Regions from separate parts of the Pseudomonas sivasensis genome, predicted to be linked through region 2. Evidence: predicted binding sites of a transcription regulator. Region 2 holds the regulator's gene; the other holds the start of a gene.
The links. Region 2 encodes sigma-54, which starts transcription at its own class of promoters, with help from an activator protein. Its sites were predicted from a motif close to ANTGGCATNNANNTTGCTNT; they were not measured.
Positions count from the first base shown of each region.

Region 1: flgB (flagellar basal body rod protein FlgB) is a predicted target of sigma-54. The motif match lies at 3,930-3,949, and genes of this name have one in related genera.

Region 1 covers NZ_CP090029.1:4,827,668-4,834,929, forward strand. Annotated here, with positions in the region: gene LRO94_RS21780 (ribonucleoside-diphosphate reductase subunit alpha) at 1-776, shown strand, start outside; gene flgE (flagellar hook protein FlgE) at 961-2,265, opposite strand; gene flgD (flagellar hook assembly protein FlgD) at 2,297-3,016, opposite strand; gene flgC (flagellar basal body rod protein FlgC) at 3,033-3,476, opposite strand; gene flgB (flagellar basal body rod protein FlgB) at 3,480-3,887, opposite strand; gene cheR (protein-glutamate O-methyltransferase CheR) at 4,200-5,027, opposite strand; gene LRO94_RS21810 (chemotaxis protein CheV) at 5,072-6,004, opposite strand; gene flgA (flagellar basal body P-ring formation chaperone FlgA) at 6,085-6,849, shown strand; gene flgM (flagellar biosynthesis anti-sigma factor FlgM) at 6,991-7,262, shown strand, end outside.
Region 2 covers NZ_CP090029.1:1,202,105-1,209,366, reverse strand. Annotated here, with positions in the region: gene lptC (LPS export ABC transporter periplasmic protein LptC) at 1-375, shown strand, start outside; gene lptA (lipopolysaccharide transport periplasmic protein LptA) at 362-895, shown strand; gene lptB (LPS export ABC transporter ATP-binding protein) at 895-1,620, shown strand; gene LRO94_RS05325 (RNA polymerase factor sigma-54) at 1,818-3,311, shown strand; gene hpf (ribosome hibernation-promoting factor, HPF/YfiA family) at 3,387-3,692, shown strand; gene ptsN (PTS IIA-like nitrogen regulatory protein PtsN) at 3,705-4,169, shown strand; gene rapZ (RNase adapter RapZ) at 4,172-5,029, shown strand; gene LRO94_RS05305 (HPr family phosphocarrier protein) at 5,046-5,318, shown strand; gene LRO94_RS05300 (ZIP family metal transporter) at 5,356-6,249, opposite strand; gene LRO94_RS05295 (superoxide dismutase) at 6,283-6,894, opposite strand; gene LRO94_RS05290 (hypothetical protein) at 6,896-7,262, opposite strand, start outside.

The sequences.
Region 1 (7,262 bases), 2.5 Mb from region 2:
ACGAGCGCGGTGCCTACGAGACGTTCCAGGGTTCGCTGTGGTCCAAAGGCATCCTGCCGCTGGACTCGCAACAGATCCTGATCGAGCAACGTGGCCAGAAGTACATTGATGTTGACCTGGAAGAATCCCTGGACTGGGCGCCGGTACGTGCCCGCGTGCAGAAAGGTATTCGTAACTCCAACATCATGGCCATCGCACCGACCGCGACCATCGCCAACATCACCGGCGTGTCCCAGTCGATCGAACCGACCTACCAGAACCTGTATGTGAAATCGAACCTGTCGGGCGAATTCACCGTGATCAACCCGTACCTGGTTCGCGACCTCAAGGCTCGCGACCTGTGGGACTCGGTCATGATCAACGACCTGAAGTACTACGACGGTTCCGTGCAGCAGATCGAGCGCATCCCGCAAGAACTCAAAGAGCTCTACGCGACCGCCTTCGAAGTGGACACCAAGTGGATCGTTGACGCCGCCAGCCGTCGTCAGAAGTGGATCGACCAGGCTCAGTCCCTGAACCTGTACATCGCTGGCGCTTCGGGCAAGAAGCTGGACGTGACCTACCGCATGGCTTGGTACCGTGGCCTGAAAACCACTTACTACCTCCGTGCCCTGGCCGCAACCAGCACCGAGAAGTCGACCATCAACACCGGTAAGCTGAACGCTGTATCCAGCGGCAACCATGGTGATGACTCGGTACTCGCTGCTCCAGCCGGTCCGGCACCCGTGCCAAAGGCCTGCGCGATTGATGAGCCGGATTGCGAAGCTTGCCAATAAGCTGAGCAGGTAAGCGCCCAACAGCGCTTACTCGAAACCCCCGATCAACCCTCTGGGCTGGTCGGGGGTTTTCTTTTGCCTGCGGTTTGATCGCTCTCACGCGTGGGGACCGTTTCAAACACACTTTTCTTACATCCACAAAAAAGCCCCTCTCACGAGGGGCTTCTTGTGGAGCATTACCGCATCAGGTCATCTGAATGATGGTCTGCATGATGGTGCTCTGGGTGGAGATGGTCTTGGCGTTCGCCTGATAGTTGCTCTGGGCCTTGATCAGGTCTACCAGCTCGTTGGTCAGGTTGACGTTGGAGTTCTCCAGGGAGTTGGCCACAATCGAACCCAGGGTCCCGGATTGCGGGGTGTCGTAACCCGGCTGGCCCGAGGAGAAGGTCTCTCTCCAAGCGGTACTGCCCGCAGGCTGCAGGCCCTGTTCGTTGTTGAAGCTGGCCAGGGAGATCTGGCCAATGGCCTTGCTCTGCTGGTTGCTGAACGTGGCGAACATGACGCCGTTGCCGTCGATTTTCAGGCCGGTGATCTGGCCGGTGGCGTAGCCGTCGGTAGTCGGTGGGTTGCGGTAGCTGGCAGAGTTGTACTGGGTGATATTGCCCATATTCACGGCAATTGGCCCGGCGGTCGCTTCGTTTGGCGTCCAATTGCCATCGGTCACCGATCCTGGGACCCAGCCAGTGAGCGTCAATGTCTTGCTGCTCACGCCACCGGTAACAACATCTTTAAGCTTACCGGCACCATCAAAAGTGATGGTCGATGGCACAGGTGCAGTGGTGCCGGTCGTTGTCGGCTTGGAACCATCCAGGTTACGACCATCGATCAACGTGTAGGCATTCCATTCGTTGGCGTCGGTTTTCACCATGTACTGCACCATGGCGTGCGAGTTGCCTTGGGAGTCGTACAAGGTGGTGCTGTACTGAGTGGTAAAGGTGGTGGTGTCGCTTGGGTTGAACGGCTTGTCGGTCTGATTGATCACCGGCTCCGACGAGTTCAGGTTACTGGTGGAATCCACTTTGGTGGACGCCTTCGGCGGCAGGTAAGACAAGTTCAGTTGCAGGTCGGTCAAGCCACCCTTGATGATCTTGCCGTCTTCATCCGCTGCGTAGCCTTGCAGGCGCGAGGTGCCGGTGTTGTTGGTGATATAGCCGTCTTTGTCGGCACGGAACGCACCACTACGGGTGTATTCCAGCGAACCGTCGCTGCCCTTCTGCACGAAGAAGCCACCGCCCTGGATCGCCATGTCCAGCACGCCGCCGCTGTTGTTGACGTCACCTTGGGTGAACTGCTGGGACACCGCCGCCAGGTTCACACCATTGCCGATGCTGTTCTGGCCGGTGCCCAATTTGGATGCGGCGTAGATGTCGGCGAATTCCGCACGGGACGACTTGAAGCCAGTGGTCGCGACGTTGGCGATGTTGTTGCCAGTCACGTCCAATTGTTTGTTGGCCGCATAGAGGCCGCTAAGGCCGATATTAAAAGACATGTTTCTCTCCCTCTGCCGTAGTTAGCCGGCTCTATGTACCGATAGTCTGAATTTGCGACAGCTTGACGCTGCCCATGCCACCCGCAAGGTTCAGCAGCATCTCGCCACCGGTCTTGCTCAAAGTCACGCTGGTCACCGTTGCCGGCAACGAAGTGGCCAGGGCCACTGAATCGCCCGCGTCATTCTTGGTCGTGGCCGCGAAGGTGTAGGTGCCCGCTGGAGCCACCTCACCCGCATCGTTCTTGCCATCCCAGATGAAGCTCGCAGTGCCGGCGCTCTGGGCACCCATATCAATGGTGCGCACCAAGTTGCCATCTTTGTCTGTGATCTTGATGGCGACGTTGCCGGTGGCTGCAGTCACAGCTACCGAACCGTTCATGCTCTTGCTCGTATCCACCAGGGCCTTGTCGGTCTGGGTGATGATCGAACGCCCAACCAGCGACGAAGCCTGCAGCGCCTGGGAGGAGCTGAAGTTGCTGGAAATTGCATTCACCGAGTCGTTGAGGGTGTTGATGCCTTCCAGGCTGCTGAACTGGGCCAGTTGGGCCACAAATGCACCGTTGTCCTGAGGCGACAGCGGGTCCTGGTTTTTTAGCTGGGTGACGAGCAGCTGCAGGAATGCATCTTTACCCAACGACTGATTGCCGGTAGCAGCAGCAGCCGTACTCGCGACATTGTTTGTTGCAGTGCTGACCTTGGAATTGAAAAGGTCCTGGACTGCCGAATTAGTAGACGTATCAACGATGGCCATTATTTGGCGCCCCTTATCACTGACCCAGGGTCAGGACCTTCTGCATCATGGTTTTGGCGGTGTTCATCATTTCCGCATTGGTCTGGAACGAGCGGCTGGCGGAAATCATGTCGGCCATTTCCTCGACCACGTTGACGTTCGGGTAGTACACGTAGCCTTTTTCGTTCGCAGCCGGGTGGTTCGGCTCGTAGCGGGCTTCGAGGTTGCTCTGGTCTTCGACCACGCCGAGCACCTGCACGCCAGAGCCTGCTGCGCCCTGCTCCTGGAACAACGAATCGCTGCCGCCGTTCTGGCCGCCCTGGAACATGGTCGCGAAGACCGGGTGACGCGCACGGTAGGTCTGGTCAATGCTCGAAGACACAGTCTCGGCGTTGGCGATGTTACTGGCGACGGTGTTGAGACGCGTGGTCTGGGCGCTCATGCCACTACCGGCAATATTGAAAACACTGGACAGGGACATGGCTTACTCTCCACGAAGGGCCGACATCAGCCCTTTGAATTTGCTGTTGAGCAGCGTAAAGCTGGCTTGGAAGTTCACCGAGTTCTCGGCGTAGGCCGATTGCTCCAGCTGGGCGTCGACGGTGTTCTGGTCGATCGACGGCTGCATCGGCGTGCGATACAGCAGCGACTCGTCACCACTGCTCAGACCTTGTGCTTCGATATGACGGTTGTTGGTCATGTTCAAGGCGAAGGTGCCGTTCTTGGTCTTGTCCTGCTGTGCGGCAAGCACGGCGGAGAAGTCCAGGTCCCGAGCCTTGTAGTTCGGGGTATCGGCGTTGGCAATGTTGTTGGCCAGGACTTCAGCACGCTGGGCGCGGAAGCCCAGGGCTTTTTCGTGGATACCGAGCGCTTTATCGAAGCTGATGCTCATGGCGGAAACCTTTAGGCTGACCTGCTGTTCGTTAACTGGGTTATAGCAAAGCGCATGCCAGTTTCTGAAAAGCCCATGAATCAAGGGTTTACGGGGATATTGCCGGCGGCAATGCCAGAAAAGCGGCAACGGGTCTCCGCGTAGCGCCAGTAAAGCGGCAATCCGGCTTGCCGCTATCCTGAGGATTGCCGCACAAAAAAAATGTGGGAGGGGGCTTGCCCCCGATAGCGGTGTATCAGTGATAGATGCATCAACTGAACCACCGTTATCGGGGGCAAGCCCCCTTCCACATTCTTGACCGCGTACGCTTTATTACTTGGCCTGGTAGATGATCCCAGGGCTGCACTGCACCATCTGGAAATGATCCGGCAGGCCATTGAGCGCCTCGGAAGCACCGAGGAACAAGTAACCGCCACGCTTGAGGGTGCCGTGGATGCGCAAGAGGATGTCTTTCTTCACTTCGGCCGAAAAGTAGATCAGCACGTTGCGGCAAAATACCATGTCGAACTTGCCAAGGCTGGCGTAGCTATCAAGCAGGTTGAACGAGCGGAACTCAACGCGGCTCTTGATTGGCGCCTTGATCGCCCAACGCCCCGCCCCTTTCGGGTCGAAGTAACGTTGCAGGCGTTCCTGTGACAAACCACGTCCCAGAGCCAGGCTGTCGTACTCGCCGGTCTTGCAATTAGTGAGCATGGTGCCGGACAGGTCAGTGGCAACAATTTGTGCCCCGGCCTTCAACTGACCCATGTTTGTCCGTTCGAACTCATCAATGGACATCGAGATAGAGTACGGTTCCTGCCCCGAGGAGCAGGCTGCCGACCAGATACGCAGACGCTGGCCCGGGCTGGCCTTGATAGCCTCCGGCAGCACTTTGCTCTTGAGCACTTCAAAGGGGTAGGTATCACGAAACCAAAGGGTTTCGTTGGTGGTCATGGCATCGACCACCATTTCTTTGAGACCACTGCGCGGCTGCCCCTGGATCCGTTGAACCAACTCGCCCAGGGACTTGATGCCCTGCTGCTCCATCAGTTTGTTAAGACGGCTGGATACCAGGTATTGCTTGTTTTCACCGAGCAATATGCCACAGGCTTTTTCCAGGAAGACCCGGAACTGTTCAAAATCCAAATTACCCGTAGACACTGATACCGCCTCTAAAATCGTAAGACCGCCAGGGCAACAAGCCCTTAGCTGTGATCTGCTGCCTTGATCCGGTCGACTACCCGGGATGCCAGGTCATCAGGACGGAATTTGGCCAGGAAGTCATCGGCACCGACCTTCTTGACCATCGCCTGATTGAATACGCCCGACAACGAAGTATGCAGGATGATATGCAATTTTTGCATGCGTGGATCGCTGCGTATCTCAGCCGTGAGGGTGTAGCCGTCCATTTCCGGCATCTCGATGTCGGAGATCATCATCAAGAATTCTTCTTCCGGTTTCTTGCCTTCATCCACCAGCTTGCGCAGGTAATCCAGCGCCTGGCGACCATCATTAAGCGCCACGACTTCCACGCCGACGGTTTGCAGGCAACGGGTCACCTGCTTGCGTGCCACCGAGGAGTCATCCACCGTGAGCACACGCAGCGAGACCGCCTTATGCGCCGTTTCGGCATCCACCACGCCCACGGAAATCGATTCCGAGGTCGGCGCAACTTCGGCGAGGATCTTCTCCACGTCGATGATTTCCACCAACTGGTTATCGACCCGCGTCACTGCCGTGAGGTAGTGGTCGCGGCCAGTGCCCTTGGGCGGCGGATGAATCTCTTCCCAGTTCATGTTGACGATGCGCTCCACCGAGCGAACCAGGAAACCCTGGGTCTTGGTGTTGTACTCGGTGATGATTACGAACGGGTTCTCGCGGTCCTGCAGGCCAGCCGAACCGGTGGCCAGGGCCAGGTCAAGAATCGGGATGGTCGCGCCACGGATGTTGGCTACGCCACACACCACAGGGCTGGACTTGGGCATGATCGTCAGCTTGGGACATTGCAGCACTTCCCGCACCTTGAACACATTGATGCCGTACAGCTGTTTGCCATCCAGGCGAAAAAGCAACAACTCCAGGCGATTCTGCCCTACCAGCTGTGTGCGCTGGTTTACTGAATCCATTACTCCTGCCATGCCCAGACTCCTACGCTAAAACCTTGAAGGTGCGACGCGCACCCAACACTAAACGGCACGAGCTTTGCTATTTATTGGCCATGGATATTAAAACGACAGTTTCCCGACGCCTTCGATTCCCACAGTACCGCAGATTGCTCTGCGCCTCGGTGGCATTGCTTGCTTCCTGCCTCGGCGCCACGGCCCGCGCAGATAACGTCACCTTGCCTGATCTACTTATCGGCGTCACTCAGGGCTTTCTTGAGTTCACTGTAGAAGATTATCTGGCGACCACCCAGACACCGGGCCGTTATGAAATCCAGGTCAACCAGTTGGACCCGCGCCTGCGCATGCCTATGTGCGACAAGGAATTGACAGCGACCCTGGAAAGCCCCGCTCAGCCTATCGGCCGCGTGACGGTGCGGGTGCGCTGCGATGGCGCCTCGCCCTGGACGGTGTTTGTGCCGGCACAGGTCAAGCTATTCCGCGATGTAGTGGTGGTGGCCCGACCGCTGAAACGCACCGGCATCATTGGTTTTGAAGACGTTGTGCTGCGTGAACGCGACATCAGCCTGATCAACCAGGGCTATCTCACATCAGTGGACCAGGCCATCGGGCAGAAATTGACCCGACCAGTGGTCACCGATCAGGTGATTACGCTGGTGCATCTGGAACAGGCCGAGGTCATTCGCAAGGGCGATCAGGTGGTGATTTCCGCGAGCAGCGGAGGATTGAATGTGAAAATGCCTGGCGAAGCACTGTCCAACGGCGGCATGAGCGAACAGATTCGAGTCAAGAACCTCAACTCCAACCGCGTGATCAAGGCGCGGGTGACAGCCCCAGGGCAAGTCGAGGTCGCTTTATAGATTACTGGTACAGGACGCTGGGTTTTCCTACACTGTGCACGAGAAGTCCCGTGCGGAGATTTATTGTCATTCGCGCCTAAAGTTTGTCCGGGTATGGCCGAAAACATGGCAAGCGTCCAAATACCCAGAGGTTTTTTTATCATGGTCATCGATTTCAGCCGTTTGAATAACGCCCCGACGACGTCAGGCACTACGCGCACCACCAGCACCAAGGACAGCGTAGAAGCCAAGGCCCCGGCGCTGCCCGTCAAGGCAGAACAGGCCAGCCAGAGCGGGGAATCCGTACACCTGAGCAATGAGGCTCAACAGTTGCAGAAGGTCACTGACTCGCTGCGCGATCAACCCGTGGTCAATAAAGCCCGTGTGGCCGAATTGAAACAGGCAATCGCCGATGGCAGCTATAAAGTCGACAG
Region 2 (7,262 bases):
ATGACGTCGGACAAAGTCGAGCACTTGAAGGCCACCGAAGTCACTCTGCTGACTAATCCGGACCTGAACCTGTACCGCGGCACCGAATTTCCGTGGCATGTCACCAGCAAGCGTGGTGAGGTGAACCCCGACGGCACCGAGGTAGAACTGATTGACTCGGTACGTGTTGCGCGCACGGACGCCAAAGCCCGTGACACGGTGATTACCAGCAGTCGCATGACCGTATTCCCGCAGAAGCAATATGCGCAGACCGAGCAAGACGTTAGAATCGACGGCGCTGGCGGTGTATCGACTGGCAAGGGAATGAAAGCGTATTTGAAAGAAAGCAGGATACACCTGCTATCGAACGTAAGAGGACAGTATGAGGCTCGTTAAAACTCTCCCTATTTTGCTCGGTTTGGGCGCAGCACTGGGAAGCGTGAGCGCCTGGGCTCTGCCGAACGATAGCCAGCAACCGATCCACATCTCGGCTGACGATGCGCAACTGGATGACAAGCAAGGTGTTGCCACCTATACCGGCGGCGTAATCATCACCCAAGGGTCGATGAAGATCACCGGTAATACCGTGACACTGACGCGTACCCAAGCCGGTGACATCGACGTCGTGACCTCAGTGGGCAACCTGGCTTACTTCGAACAGAAGCAGTCCGCTGCCGACACTGGCCCGATGAAGGGCTACGGCAAGACCATTCAGTATCACGCCCAGCAGAATCGCATTGTGCTGATCGACCAGGCCAAGGTGCTCAGCCCCGATGGCAACTCCACGGAAGGTGAAAAGATCACCTATGACACCGTGAAACAGATCGCTAACGCCGGTCGTGCCAATGGCAGCAAGGTCACCGCACCGCGCCCACGCATCGACATGGTTATCCAGCCGAAGAAGAAGGCCGAGTAATGGCAACCCTGAAAGCCCAGCATCTGGCCAAGGCCTATAAAAGCCGTCAGGTCGTGCGCGACGTCAGCCTGTCGATCGACAGCGGCCAGATCGTCGGCTTGCTCGGCCCCAACGGCGCAGGCAAGACCACATGCTTCTACATGATTGTTGGCCTGGTCCAGGCGGATCAGGGTCGCGTACTGATCGACGACCTGGATGTCAGCCACCAGCCAATGCACGGTCGTGCACGCGCGGGTATCGGCTATCTTCCTCAAGAAGCATCGATCTTCCGCAAACTGTCAGTTGCCGACAACATTATGGCCATCCTTGAAACTCGCAAGGAACTGGACCGTGACGGCCGCCGACAGGAGCTGGAAAGCCTGCTGCAGGAATTCCATATCAACCACATTCGCGACAACCTTGGCATGAGCCTGTCCGGTGGTGAGCGGCGTCGCGTGGAAATCGCCCGCGCCCTGGCCACTGCCCCCAAGTTCATTCTGCTGGACGAACCGTTTGCCGGCGTCGACCCTATCTCGGTTGGCGACATCAAGCAGATCATCCATCACCTCAAGGCCAAGGGTATCGGTGTACTGATCACCGATCACAACGTGCGTGAGACCCTCGATATCTGCGAAACCGCGTATATCGTCAACGATGGTCAACTGATCGCAGAAGGCGACTCCGCCACCATCCTGGCCAACGAACTGGTCAAGGAAGTGTATCTGGGTCACGAGTTTCGCCTGTAAAGCCGCCTGCACAAACAAGGCGGTGGCAGGTCGTTTGCCTGATGCGCGGGAGTCAATGAAAACCTCCGGTTTTTTATTGTTACCGCGCTCTAGGCAAAGCCCTCGATATCAGGCATATAATTTGCTTATGTTTGGCGCTCACGCGCCCTGTCGTGGATGGCGCGTTGCGCCGGCGAATAAGGTGTTAAGCCCCTGCCATGAAACCATCGCTAGTCCTAAGAATGGGCCAGCAGCTGACGATGACACCGCAGCTGCAACAGGCCATCCGCCTGCTCCAATTGTCGACCCTGGACCTGCAACAGGAAATCCAGGAGGCCCTGGAGTCTAATCCGATGCTCGAACGCCAGGAAGAAGGCGACGACTTCGATAATGCAGACCCGTTGGCCGACAACATCGAGCAAAAACCCAACGCAGACGTGCAGGAACCGTCCTACCAGGAAACCGCCCCTACGGTGGATAACCTTGAGGAAGGCGATTGGAACGAACGCATTCCCAACGAGCTTCCCGTAGACACTGCTTGGGAAGACGTCTACCAGACCAGCGCCAGCAGCCTGCCCAGCAACGACGATGATGAGTGGGACTTCACTACCCGCACGTCCGCCGGCGAAAGTCTGCAGAGCCATCTGTTGTGGCAACTGAACCTCGCACCGATGTCGGACACCGATCGCCTGATCGCCGTCACCCTGATCGATTGCATCAATAACCAAGGCTATCTGGACGAGACACTCGAAGAGATTCTTGAGGCCTTCGACCCCGAACTAGATATCGAACTGGACGAAATCGAAGCCGTCCTGCACCGCATCCAGCAATTTGAGCCCGCGGGTATTGGTGCGCGCACCCTTAGCGAATGCCTGCAGCTGCAACTGCGCCAGCTGCCCGCCAAGACCCCATGGCTCGCCGAGGCCCAGCGCCTGGTCACCGAATACATCGACCTGCTCGGCAGCCGCGATTACAGCCAACTGATGCGTCGCATGAAACTCAAGGAAGACGATCTGCGCCAGGTCATCGAGCTGGTGCAAAGCCTCAACCCGCGTCCCGGCTCGCAGATCGAGTCCAGCGAGGCCGAATACGTAGTTCCTGACGTGATCGTGCGCAAGGACAACGAGCGCTGGCTGGTGGAGCTTAACCAGGAGTCAGTGCCACGCCTGCGAGTCAACCCGCAATATGCAGGTTTCGTGCGACGCGCCGACACCAGCGCCGACAACACCTTCATGCGCAACCAGTTGCAGGAGGCGCGCTGGTTCATCAAGAGCCTGCAAAGCCGTAACGAAACCCTGATGAAAGTCGCCACGCAGATCGTCGAGCATCAGCGCGGCTTCCTGGAATACGGCGATGAAGCGATGAAGCCTTTGGTTCTGCACGATATCGCCGAAGCGGTAGGCATGCACGAGTCGACGATTTCCCGCGTTACCACGCAAAAATTCATGCATACCCCACGGGGTATTTATGAGTTGAAATACTTTTTCTCCAGCCATGTCAGCACCTCAGAAGGCGGCGAATGCTCGTCCACGGCAATCCGCGCAATCATCAAAAAACTGGTTGCCGCGGAAAATCAGAAAAAGCCGTTGAGTGACAGCAAGATCGCTGGTTTACTGGAGGCACAAGGCATTCAGGTCGCCCGTCGAACCGTCGCCAAGTACCGCGAATCCCTTGGGATCGCGCCTTCCAGCGAGCGTAAGCGTTTGATGTGACGGGCGGGCCACAGCGTTCCAGTGGCGGGTATTCCTACCCGCCGCTTTATGCACTGGCAACGAAGGAGAAGCTGTATGCAAGTCAACATCAGTGGACACCATGTAGAAGTCACCCCTCCCCTGCGCGAATATGTCGAGCAAAAGCTGAAAAAGCTTGAGGGTCATTTTGACAAGATCACCAATGTGCAAGTGATCATGAAGGTCGACAAGCTTCAGCAGAAAATCGAAGCGACCCTACAGATTCCCGGTGGCGAAGTAGTCGCCAACGCCGAGCATGAAGACATGTATGCATCAATCGATGCCTTGACTGACAAGCTCGACCGCCAACTTAAAAAGCATAAGGAAAAGCAGCAGAGCCTTCTTCAGGGCACAGGCCGCTAACACTCCCCACCCATGATTCGACTTGAAACCATCCTGACCCCCGGCCGTTCCCTCGTGAACGTGCCGGGCGGCAGCAAGAAGAAAGCCCTCGAACAAATTGCCAACCTGATCAGCAGCCAAGTGCCTGAACTGGAGATGCAAGATGTCTTCGAGGCTCTGATTGCTCGTGAAAAACTGGGTTCCACCGGTTTTGGTAACGGCATCGCCATTCCTCACTGTCGCCTCAAAGGCTGTGAGACACCTGTCAGCGCGCTGCTGCACTTGGACGCGCCTATCGATTTCGATGCCATTGATGGCGCCCCGGTCGACCTGCTGTTTGTTCTGTTGGTCCCACAGGCCGCCACCGATGCGCACTTGGAACTGCTTCGGCAGATCGCCAGCATGCTCGACCGCAAAGAAGTACGCGACAAACTGCGCAGTGCCGGCAGCAATGAGGCGCTGTACCAAGTTGTCCTGGATGAGCAAAACGGGCAGTAATCATGCGTTTGATCATCGTCAGCGGCCGCTCCGGCTCGGGTAAAAGTACCGCCCTCAACGTTCTTGAGGACAACGGCTTCTATTGCATCGATAACCTGCCGGCCGGCCTACTGCCGGAGTTGGCGGAACTCGCTCTGATCCACACCGAGCTGGCGCAACCTCTGGTTGCCGTTTCGATCGACGCCCGCAACCTACCCAGCCACCTCTCTCGGTTCCCGGAACTGTTGGAAGAAGTGCGCGCCAAGCATATTCATTGTGATGTGCTGTACCTGGACGCCGATGAAGAGACGCTGCTCAAACGCTTCTCCGAAACCCGTCGACGCCACCCCCTCAGCAGCCCTCACCGTTCTCTGGCTGAAGCCATCGAGGACGAAACCAAGTTGCTGGGGCCGATCATTGACCTCGCCGACCTTAAGATCAACACCACCGGCCTTAACCTTTACCAGCTGCGCGATGCCATCAAACTGCGCCTGCTGAATCAGCCGGAGCCTGGCACGGCGTTTCTCGTCGAGTCTTTTGGCTTCAAACGTGGCATGCCGGTGGATGCCGATCTGGTGTTCGACGTGCGCTGCCTGCCCAACCCCTACTGGAAGCCAGAGTTACGCGACCAATCAGGGCTGGACCTACCTGTGGCTGAGTACCTAGCCGCGCAGCCGGATGTGGAGGAGATGTTCCAGGACATTTCCAGCTATCTGCTCAAGTGGCTGCCGCGCTTTGCCGCGAGCAACCGGGCCTATGTCACTATTGCCATTGGATGCACCGGCGGTCATCACCGTTCGGTATACCTGACCGAGCGCTTGGGCCAAGCACTGCAACAAACCCTCAAGAACGTCCAGGTTCGCCACCGCGACCTTAGCTGAAAGGAACACCTGCGCGATGCCCGCTCTGGAAATTGAAATCATCAACAAGTTGGGCTTGCACGCCCGCGCCTCGGCCAAGTTTGTCGGAGTAGCCGGGCAGTTCCCCTGCCAGATCAGGGCTGGACGCACACCTGAAAGCATGGTCGACGGCAAAAGCATCATGGCGATGATGATGCTGGCGGCCGGCAAAGGCACCAAAATTCATTTGAAGACCGAAGGCGAGCAAGACCAGGAAGCGATGGAAGCTCTGGTGGCGTTGATCAACAACTACTTTGATGAGGGTGAGTAACCTCACCCTTTGACACAAACGTGAAGCCGCAACGGCTTCACCCCAATGCGGTATCCATCGCCATCATCAAGCAAAATCCAATGCAGAGCCCCAAGCTGGCGAGCTTTTCGTGGCCATTGCGCCGCGACTCCGGGATCACCTCATGGGTCACTACCAACAGCATCGCCCCGGCAGCCAGCGCCAGCCCCAAAGGCAACAACACCTCGGCCAGGCTCACCAGCCAAGCGCAGAGTACGGCAAACACCGGTTCCACCAAGCCTGAAGCAGCACCAATCAGGAATGCCTTGGCCCGCGACATCCCTGCCCCGGCCAACACCAACGCAATCACAAGACCTTCGGGCACATCCTGCAAGGCGATGCCCATGGCCAAGCTGTCGGCATCCGGCATGCCGCCGCCGGCAGAGACGCCAACCGCCATGCCTTCCGGAATGTTGTGAGCAATGATAGCGAACACGAATAGCCAGATGCGCGGCGGTATCACCGGTTTGTCCGGCGTGCCCACCAGCATTTCTGGACTCGCGCCGGAGACCTTGCGGTCAACCAGATACAGCCCGAACGCTCCCAACATAATGCCGAAACTGATCAGCCCGCTCGCGCCCCAGGACGTAAGCCCCAGGCTTTCTGCAGCAGCGATACCCGGTACCACCAGTGAAAAGGCGGTTGCAGCCAGCATCACGCCAGCCCCAAAGCCCAGCAAGGTATCGCTCACGGCCACCGGCATCCGCCGAATCACCAATACCGGAACCGCGCCCAGCGCAGTACCGAGCGCGCAGATCGCCCCGCCCTGCAAAGCACGCAGGATGCGCGGTTCAAGGTCCAGCCAGGCCAGCCCGTGGGCCACCAGCAATGCAGTACCTGCCAGTAGCAGTAGCGAGCCAAGCGCATAGCGAAACAGTCGCACGCTGCCGATCGCCAGTGTTTCAGTGCCCATAGTCGGCCTTAGATCTTGTTATAGAGGTAAATGTCAGGCCATAGCAGCCTGATAGCGTGCGGCAACTTCTGGCCAGTTAATAACACTGTAGAAGGCATTGATGTATTCCGGGCGGCGGTTCTGGTAGCGCAAATAGTAAGCATGCTCCCATACGTCCAGGCCGAGGATCGGCGTGTTGCCGTTCATCAGCGGGCTGTCTTGGTTACCGCTGCTTTCCACCACCAAGGTCTTTTGCGGCGTAACGCTCAGCCAAGCCCAGCCGCTGCCGAAGCGGGTCAATGCGGCTTTGGTGAAGGCCTCCTTGAAACTATCAAAACCTCCAACTTGCTCGTCAATTGCCTTGCCCAATGCGCCCTCTGGCTTACCGCCCCCTTGAGGTGACATCACCGCCCAGAACAGCGAGTGGTTAGCGTGACCGCCACCTTGGTTGATCACGGCTGCGCGAAGCTTTTCCGGTATTTGGTGCACGCTGGACACCAGTTTTTCCACCGGCCAGCCGGCGAACTCAGTGCCCTCGACGGCGGCATTAAGGTTGTTGATGTAGGTCTGGTGATGCTTGGTGTAGTGAATTTCCATGGTTTGCGCATCAATATGCGGCTCCAGGGCATCGTAGGCGTAAGGCAAGGCAGGCAAGGTATAGGTCATATCAATGTGCTCCGTATTGAGGCGTAGTCGGTTGCGCCGCAGTACCGCCCAGCAAGCGATGGGTGCGCGGGTACTCGCCGTGATCGCTGATGAAATTCAACAGTTCGACGTAAGTCTTGCTGCTCTGGCGCAGGGCCGCCTCCCGCAGCTGCGGGCTCAGGCGCGCGTCCTGCATGGTCTGCAGCAAGCGCTGGTGAATGGCGCAAAGGTATTCGGCGCTTTCCTCAGGCTGATTCAAGTGCAGATGCAGGTCCGCCAGGTTGTGATGGGAAATGACGCAAGCCGCCACTGCTTCGTCGGCATTCGCCCAGCGTTCGAACAACACCTGGGCCAAGGCCAGGGCTTGCAAATAGGCCTCGCGAGCGTCA